Regions from separate parts of the Mesorhizobium sp. M0058 genome, predicted to be linked through region 2. Evidence: riboswitches for the same ligand, from Rfam matches in the RefSeq annotation. Region 2 holds a riboswitch; the other holds the start of a gene.

Region 1 (3,391 bases), on a different contig from region 2:
GAAGCCGCGTCCGAAGAAGCGCGGATGCCGCGACAGCGCCCGGGCGACGAAGAGCGCCGGTACGGCGGAAAGCAGAGTCGAGAGCGCAGCCTGCCAGAGCGTGAAGCGGACAACGCGCAGGAGATAGAGGTCAAAGGCGGACGCGGCGCCGGAAAGGTCGTGCGCGCCTTCGCGGATAAGGCCGGCGAAGGCGCCACCGATCAGCAGCGCGATTGCCGCAAGCGCGACAATGCCGGCCGTGATGCGGGGGTCAGAGCGTTGCACTCTTTACCGGGCGTCGCGTTCCTTCGCGCCCCCCTCTGTCCTGCCGGACATCTCCCCCACGAGGGGGGAGATTGGCGGTTTTAGCGCTCCGCTCATTCCTGCAGCTTCGGAGATTGGCGAAAGTCAACGTAAAGGCCAATCTCCCCCCTCGTGGGGGAGATGTCCGGCAGGACAGAGGGGGGCGCCGTAGAGCACTCATCTTTTGACTATACAGCCAAATCTACTTGCTCATCACCGCCAGCCATTCATCCACCCAGGCCTTGCGATTTGCCGCGACCTCTTCCGGGCTGAACAGCAAGGTCTTCGCCGGCTTGACCAGCCTATCAAAAGCCGGATTGAGCGGCTTGTCGGTTTTCCCGGCCGGGAACATCCAGTTGGTCTCCGGAATGACATCCTGGAATTTCGGCCCGGTCATGAAGGCCAGGAACTTCGCCGCCAGCGGATTCTTCGCGCCCGTGGTGGTGATGCCGGCGACCTCGATCTGCAGATACTCGCCTTCCTCGAACGAGGCCGCCTGGTAGCGCCCGGTGTTCTCCGCCACCATGTGGTAGGCCGGCGACGTCGTATAGGAAAGCACCATCGGCGCCTCGCCCTTGGTGAACAGGCCGTAGGCCTCGCTCCAGCCCGGCGTCACCGTCAGCACTTTGCCCTTGAGTTTCGCCCAGGCTTCCGGCGCCTTGTCGCCATAGACCGACTTAACCCACAGCAGCAGGCCAAGGCCCGGCGTCGACGTCCTCGGATCCTGGATGACGATCTTGTCGGCGGCATCGCCCTCGACCAATTCCTTCAGGCTCTTCGGTGGGTTCTTCAGCTTCTCGGTGTCGTAGACGACGGCGAAATAGCCATAATCGTAGGGCACGAAAGTGTCGTCGCTCCAGCCGCCCGGCACGTTGTTTTCAGCCACCGCGCCATGTGGGACAAACAGGCCGGAAGCCTTGGCTTCCGCGGTGAGGTTGGTGTCGAGGCCAAGCACGATATCGGCTTTGGTCGACGCACCTTCGAGCTTGACGCGATTGAGCAGCGCGACGCCGTCGGCCACCGAGACGAAGTCGACGCTGCAGCCACACTCGGCCTCGAATTCCTTCTTCACCTGGGGGCCTGGACCCCAGTCGGCAGTGAAACTCTCATAGGTATAGATCGTGAGTTTTTCCTGCGCGCACGCAGGGCTTGCCAGTAGCGAAACAGCAAGCCCAAGCGCTGGGACAAGACGGGACAAAAAAATGCGCATCGGCGCCTCCTTCATTCGTGTTGAAAGGAATTGAGGCGTCGGGCTGTCCGAAGCGTCTAATCCCTCCGCCGGTACAAACCGGATCAGGTTCAGCGGGTTGGCGAGACTGCCTCTCAGCCGGTCCGCGAAGATCGCGTCCGGCACCCCGTTAGAGCGTTTCGACACATAGGCCCGGCCAAGGTGCCACGCAAGTGGAAGTTTGCCCGAGCGTGATCCCGGAAAGTGGAATCCGTTTCCGGAAAAAGATCATGCTCCAACAAAGAGTGACGGTGCCGCTCGGCCTTCCGTTTCGTCGGCGGGGCTGGTAAGGGCCAGCGGATATGAGCACATTCACCATCCTGCTTGGCGGCGATCTCGTCCGCACGCCGCGGCTCGACCGCCAGGTCGCGGGCACGCGCGTCATCGCCGCCGACGCCGGCATCGATCATGCCCGCCTGCTCGGCGTGATGCCGGAGCTGTGGGTCGGCGATTTCGATTCCGTGCCGGCGGACCTGCCTGCCGATCTCGCCGCCGTGCCGCGGGAGGTGTTTCCTCCCGAAAAGGACAAGACCGATGGCGAACTGGCGATCGCGGCGGCATTGGAACGCGGCGCCACCAGCCTGGTGCTGGCCGGCGCTTTCGGCGGCAAGCGCGCCGACCACGCCTTCCTCCATCTGGCGCTCAGCCTGCGGCTGGCCGAGGCCGGCACAAAATTGCTGTTGACCAGCGGAGCGCAGGAAGGCGCCCCTCTGCTGCCTGGCAAGGCCGGCTTCGACTATGCCGACGGAACGCTGTTTTCGGTGCTCGGCTTTTCCGATCTTTCGGGCCTCACCGTGTCCGGCGCGAAGTGGCCGCTCGACCATGTCGAGGTCGTGTTCGGCTCGTCGCTGACCATCTCGAACGAGGTCAAGTCCAACACGACCGGGGGCGGCCTCGAAATCGCGCTCGGCCATGGCCGCGCGCTGCTGCTCGCCCACCCCTACCCCTTGCCTGAAAGCTGACATGGCCCCGCCCCTTCTCAACCTCGACGGCATAAGACTGACCTTTGGCGGCACGCCGCTGCTCGATGGCGCCGAACTGACGGCGTCCGCCGGTGACAAGATCGCGCTCGTCGGCCGCAACGGCTCCGGCAAGTCGACGCTCCTGAAGATTGCTGCTGGTCTGATCGAGCCGCAAGACGGCGAGGTCTTCCGCCAGCCTTCGGCAACGGTGCGCTATCTCCCGCAAATGCCCGACATGGACGGCTTTGCCAATGTGCGCGCCTATGTCGAGGCCGGGCTTGGGCCTGCCGACGATCCCTACCGCGCCACATATCTGATGGAGCATCTCGGCCTCGCCGGCACGGAGAACCCCAACGATCTCTCCGGCGGCGAGGCGCGCCGCGCAGCACTTGCCCGCGTCATGGCGCCCGAACCCGATATTCTGCTGCTTGATGAGCCGACGAACCATCTCGATTTGTCGGTCATCGAATGGCTGGAAGAAGAGCTTGTCCGGACGTCTTCGGCGCTGATCGTCATCTCGCACGACCGTCGCTTCCTCGAACGCGTCTCGCGCGCCACTGTCTGGCTCGACCGTGGCCAGACCCGCCGCCTCGACAAGGGCTTTGGCCATTTCGAGGAATGGCGCGACCTTGTGCTGGAAGAGGAAGAGCGCGAACAGCACAAGCTCGGCCGCCAGATCGTGCGCGAGGAGCATTGGCTGCGCTATGGCGTGACGGCTCGCCGCAAACGCAACATGCGCCGCCTGGGCGAACTGCAGACCATGCGCCAGCGTTTTCGCGGCCATCGCGGCGCCGAGGGCTCGGCGACCATGGTGGCCAGCGACGCCGCCGAATCCGGCAAGCTGGTGATCGAGGCCAAGAACATCGAGAAGAGTTTTGGCGACCTGACCGTGGTCAAGGGCTTCTCGACCCGCATCCAG
Region 2 (3,391 bases):
CGTTCTTCCCAAAAGGGCGGCAGGGCCGAATGACGAACATGATGAAAGGAGAATTGCCATGTTGCCGCATGTCGAGACCCCGAACTCCGCCAATGTTGCGGCGTGTTGCGACAAGTTGCTGGCCGAGCGCAACACGGCGCTGTTATCGATGAAGGAAGCGATCGCGCTCCTGCGGGAGCGCACCGGCACCGATCGTTCGGATGCCGACCTCGCGGGGCTGATCGTCAAGAAAGCGGCGCTGCTCGGCGTTGCGGTGATTTCCGACCCGCGCTGAGATGTCTCGTCACTCAAGACGCCGGCCGAATTTTCGGCTAATGTTTTCGTGGAATCTGGACCAACCGACCGGACCCAACCACGGAGGCTTAAGTGACGGACGACAAACAGGACCGCATTCGCCAGCGCGCGCACGAGATCTGGGAAAAGGCCGGCCGGCCTGAAGGCGCGCATCAGGAACACTGGGAGCAGGCCACGGCTGAAGTCGATGGCGCGGTCGCCAAGCCCAAAAAGGCGGCGAAGAAAGCTGACGCCAAGCCCGCCAAGGCAGCCGCCAAGCCAAAGGCCGCGAAGCCTGCCGCCGCAAAGTCCGGCAAAGCCAAATCGAAATAAGGCCAGAAATAAGGCCAGTCGAAATAAAGCAAGGCCGGAATTCGCTGGCCGGGCCATCCTTGGCGCCCGCCGTTCAGGCGCGCCCGAGCCTCTCAACCTGACGAATTGCGCCTGCGACGGGCAGCGCAATTCCTTGTGTTTGGCGACAGCCGCCCCTCATGCCTCCCAGGCATAACTCGACAGCGCAAAGCGAATCCCGGCAGCTGTCATGGCCAGTTCGCATTCGGTGATCTGGCGCAGGTGGCGCAGATAGCGCGTTACAGTCTGTGGCAGCCAGCCGGCGCAGGCCTCGACATAGGCGCGGCTGTGAACAAGGGTGCCGGTCGACAGCCTCTCGTCCTTCTCGGCAACGACTTTCAAATATTGGCGGATGAAGCGGATGTCGTCGGCGATGTCCTGGCTGGCCATTCGCCAGGCCCCGGCGAGGCGTTGGCACTGATCGAATGACAAGGGCAACAAAGGCGGCGGCAATAAAGGCGGCGGCAACGACGGGGGTGACAGCAAAGGACGAGAGAGATCGGCGAAAGCAACATGGTTCGCTGTGCTCAAGGACATTCCTCTCTGCGAAAAGAGAGATCGTACTTTATGTACGAACGAGCGTCAAGCCAATTTCGTACGGTTGGGACGATAACGCAACGAACTGACGAGTCGTCTGTTAACGCCCGGGCGCCCGGCACGTCTGGCCCAAAACACTTTCCCGCAGTGCCTCAACAAACGGCTTCCCCAATGCCGCGAACGGTGCTTTAACCCGCCCATCCACAGGGGTGCTCCGTATCGTCGGGGCTGAGATGAGGGCGGCAAGCCTTCGGACCCTAAAGCTGATCTGGATAATACCAGCGGAGCGAGGCGGGCGATGTTTTCAGGCGCACAGATTTCCCTTTATCCCATGACCGACGATTTCGTCGGCGTCATCCTCGGCGCGCTCGGCGCGCTCGATCCCTGGCGCGACCGGCTGCGGATCGAAACCGATGACATCTCGACCCTTATGGTCGGGCCGCCCGAGGTGCTGTTTCCCGCCATGCGCGACCTGTTCGTCGCGGCGGCCAAAAGCGGCAAGCACTGTGTGCTTTCGGCGGCGGTCTCGCGCGGCTGTCCGGGCGAGCCCGACGATCCGATCTGCCGCTCCGACGAGACCGGCGGCCCCGCCATTCCGCTGGACGAGCGCAAGATCGCCGCGATCCGCGCTGTCCAGGCCACGCCGTCGACCGGCCAGCCGGTGGCGGCGCAGTTCTCGCTCTACGTTATGGGCACGGGCGACCATATGGACGAGATCTACGGCTGCATCGATTTCCTGAAACAGTCCGGCGTCTTTGAGCGCTCAAAGAACTTCTGCACCAAATTGCGTGGCGATGCCGGTGCGGTGTTTGCCACGCTCAACGAGGCCTTCTGCCGCTTCGGCCCCGGGGCCGGCCACGTCACCCTCGACATCACGATCTCGGCGAACAGCCCGAGCGCCGTCTGAGCCGCGGCTCAAGCGTCGTTCCTTGAGGATATTGCCGTGGCTGGTTTATCTGACCCATTGCGTGGAGGAGATGCCTCTGACCCCTCAGCACAAAGAGGAGGGGAGCCATTGGCGATTGGCGAAGACCGCGATGCCCACGAATCTCCCCCCTCGAGCAGGAGATGGCCGGCAGGCCAGAGGGGGTCCCAGCGCGTGGAGCGCCGACGTCCTTTTCGCATCGGCAAGGCGTGGGCGCTCTATGCGAGACGACCCCCTCTGTCGCCTTCGGCTAATCTCCCCCCTCGAGGGGGGAGATTAGCCGCAGCCATCGCCAAGACCATCCCCGCCGCCTGCGCCTCCGCCCTGCTCCTCGCGGCGTGGGAGCTCTACGCCCGCTATGGTGGCGCTGCGCCCACCATGCTGCCGGCGCCGTCGCGCGTGCTGCAGCAGGCCTGGGAGCATCGCGCTGCCCTTGCCGACAACACGCTGCCCACCATCCGCGCCACATCAGCCGGCTTCGCCTGCTCGTTGGTCGCTGCCTTCGTGCTTTCGGCGCTGGTCGATTTCTTGGCCCCGCTGCGCCGCGCGCTGTTTCCGCTGCTGATCGTCAGCCAGACCTTGCCGCTGGTCGCGATTGCGCCGCTCATCGTGCTGTGGTTCGGCTTCGGGCTGATGCCAAAAATCTTGCTTGTGGCGCTCGTTACCTTCTTCCCGATGATGGTGGCGCTGGTCGAGGGTTTTGCCGCGACCAGCAAGGCGATTTCGCAGATGCTCGCCACCATGGGGGCAGGGCGCTGGCGCATCTTCTGGCTGGCGCGCCTGCCTTCGGCGCTGCCCTATTTCTTCGCCGGGCTGCGCATCTCCATCACCTACGCCGTCGTCGGCGCGATCTTCGCCGAATATGCGGGGGCGGCGAAGGGGCTGGGCATCTACATGCTCAATGCCAAGAACAACTTTCGGCCCGATCTGGTGCTCGCCGCGGTCGCCGTCAGCGCCGCGCTCACGCTTGTCTTGTTCGCCATTGCGGTGCTCGTCCAGCGCTTCGCCATGCCTTGGGAGAATGCAGGGAGCGAAAGCCGCGACGGCAAGGTTGAAGCTGCAGAAGAGAACCGTCAATGACGCGGCTCGAACTCCGGGACATCAGGAAGAACTTCGGCGCGCTTGAGGTGCTCGCCGGCATTTCGCTTCATGTCGCGGCCGGCGAGTTCGTCTCCATCCTCGGCCCTTCCGGCGCCGGCAAGTCGACGCTGTTCCAGTTGCTGACCGGCGCGCTGAAAGGCGAGGGCGACATGCGCTTCGACGGCGCACCATTGCAGGGCAGCCCCTTCGCCTTCATGCCGCAGC

The links. Region 2 has a riboswitch for thiamine pyrophosphate ahead of NKJ75_RS26660 (YkoF family thiamine/hydroxymethylpyrimidine-binding protein). Riboswitches for the same ligand answer to the same signal wherever they lie in the genome.
Region 1: it holds a riboswitch for thiamine pyrophosphate, as region 2 does, so the genes downstream of both, thiB (thiamine ABC transporter substrate binding subunit) here and NKJ75_RS26660 (YkoF family thiamine/hydroxymethylpyrimidine-binding protein) in region 2, are expected to answer to the same signal.

The regions. Positions count from the first base shown of each region.
Region 1 covers NZ_JAMYUQ010000008.1:127,036-130,426, forward strand. The annotation lists gene thiP (thiamine/thiamine pyrophosphate ABC transporter permease) at 1-264, opposite strand, end outside; gene thiB (thiamine ABC transporter substrate binding subunit) at 485-1,492, opposite strand; TPP riboswitch at 1,536-1,650, opposite strand; gene NKJ75_RS15500 (thiamine diphosphokinase) at 1,813-2,472, shown strand; gene NKJ75_RS15505 (ABC-F family ATP-binding cassette domain-containing protein) at 2,474-3,391, shown strand, end outside.
Region 2 covers NZ_JAMYUQ010000017.1:118,731-122,121, reverse strand. The annotation lists gene NKJ75_RS26675 (hypothetical protein) at 59-274, shown strand; gene NKJ75_RS26670 (DUF2934 domain-containing protein) at 367-606, shown strand; gene NKJ75_RS26665 (hypothetical protein) at 763-1,014, opposite strand; TPP riboswitch at 1,357-1,469, shown strand; gene NKJ75_RS26660 (YkoF family thiamine/hydroxymethylpyrimidine-binding protein) at 1,460-2,068, shown strand; gene NKJ75_RS26655 (ABC transporter permease) at 2,324-3,166, shown strand; gene NKJ75_RS26650 (ABC transporter ATP-binding protein) at 3,163-3,391, shown strand, end outside.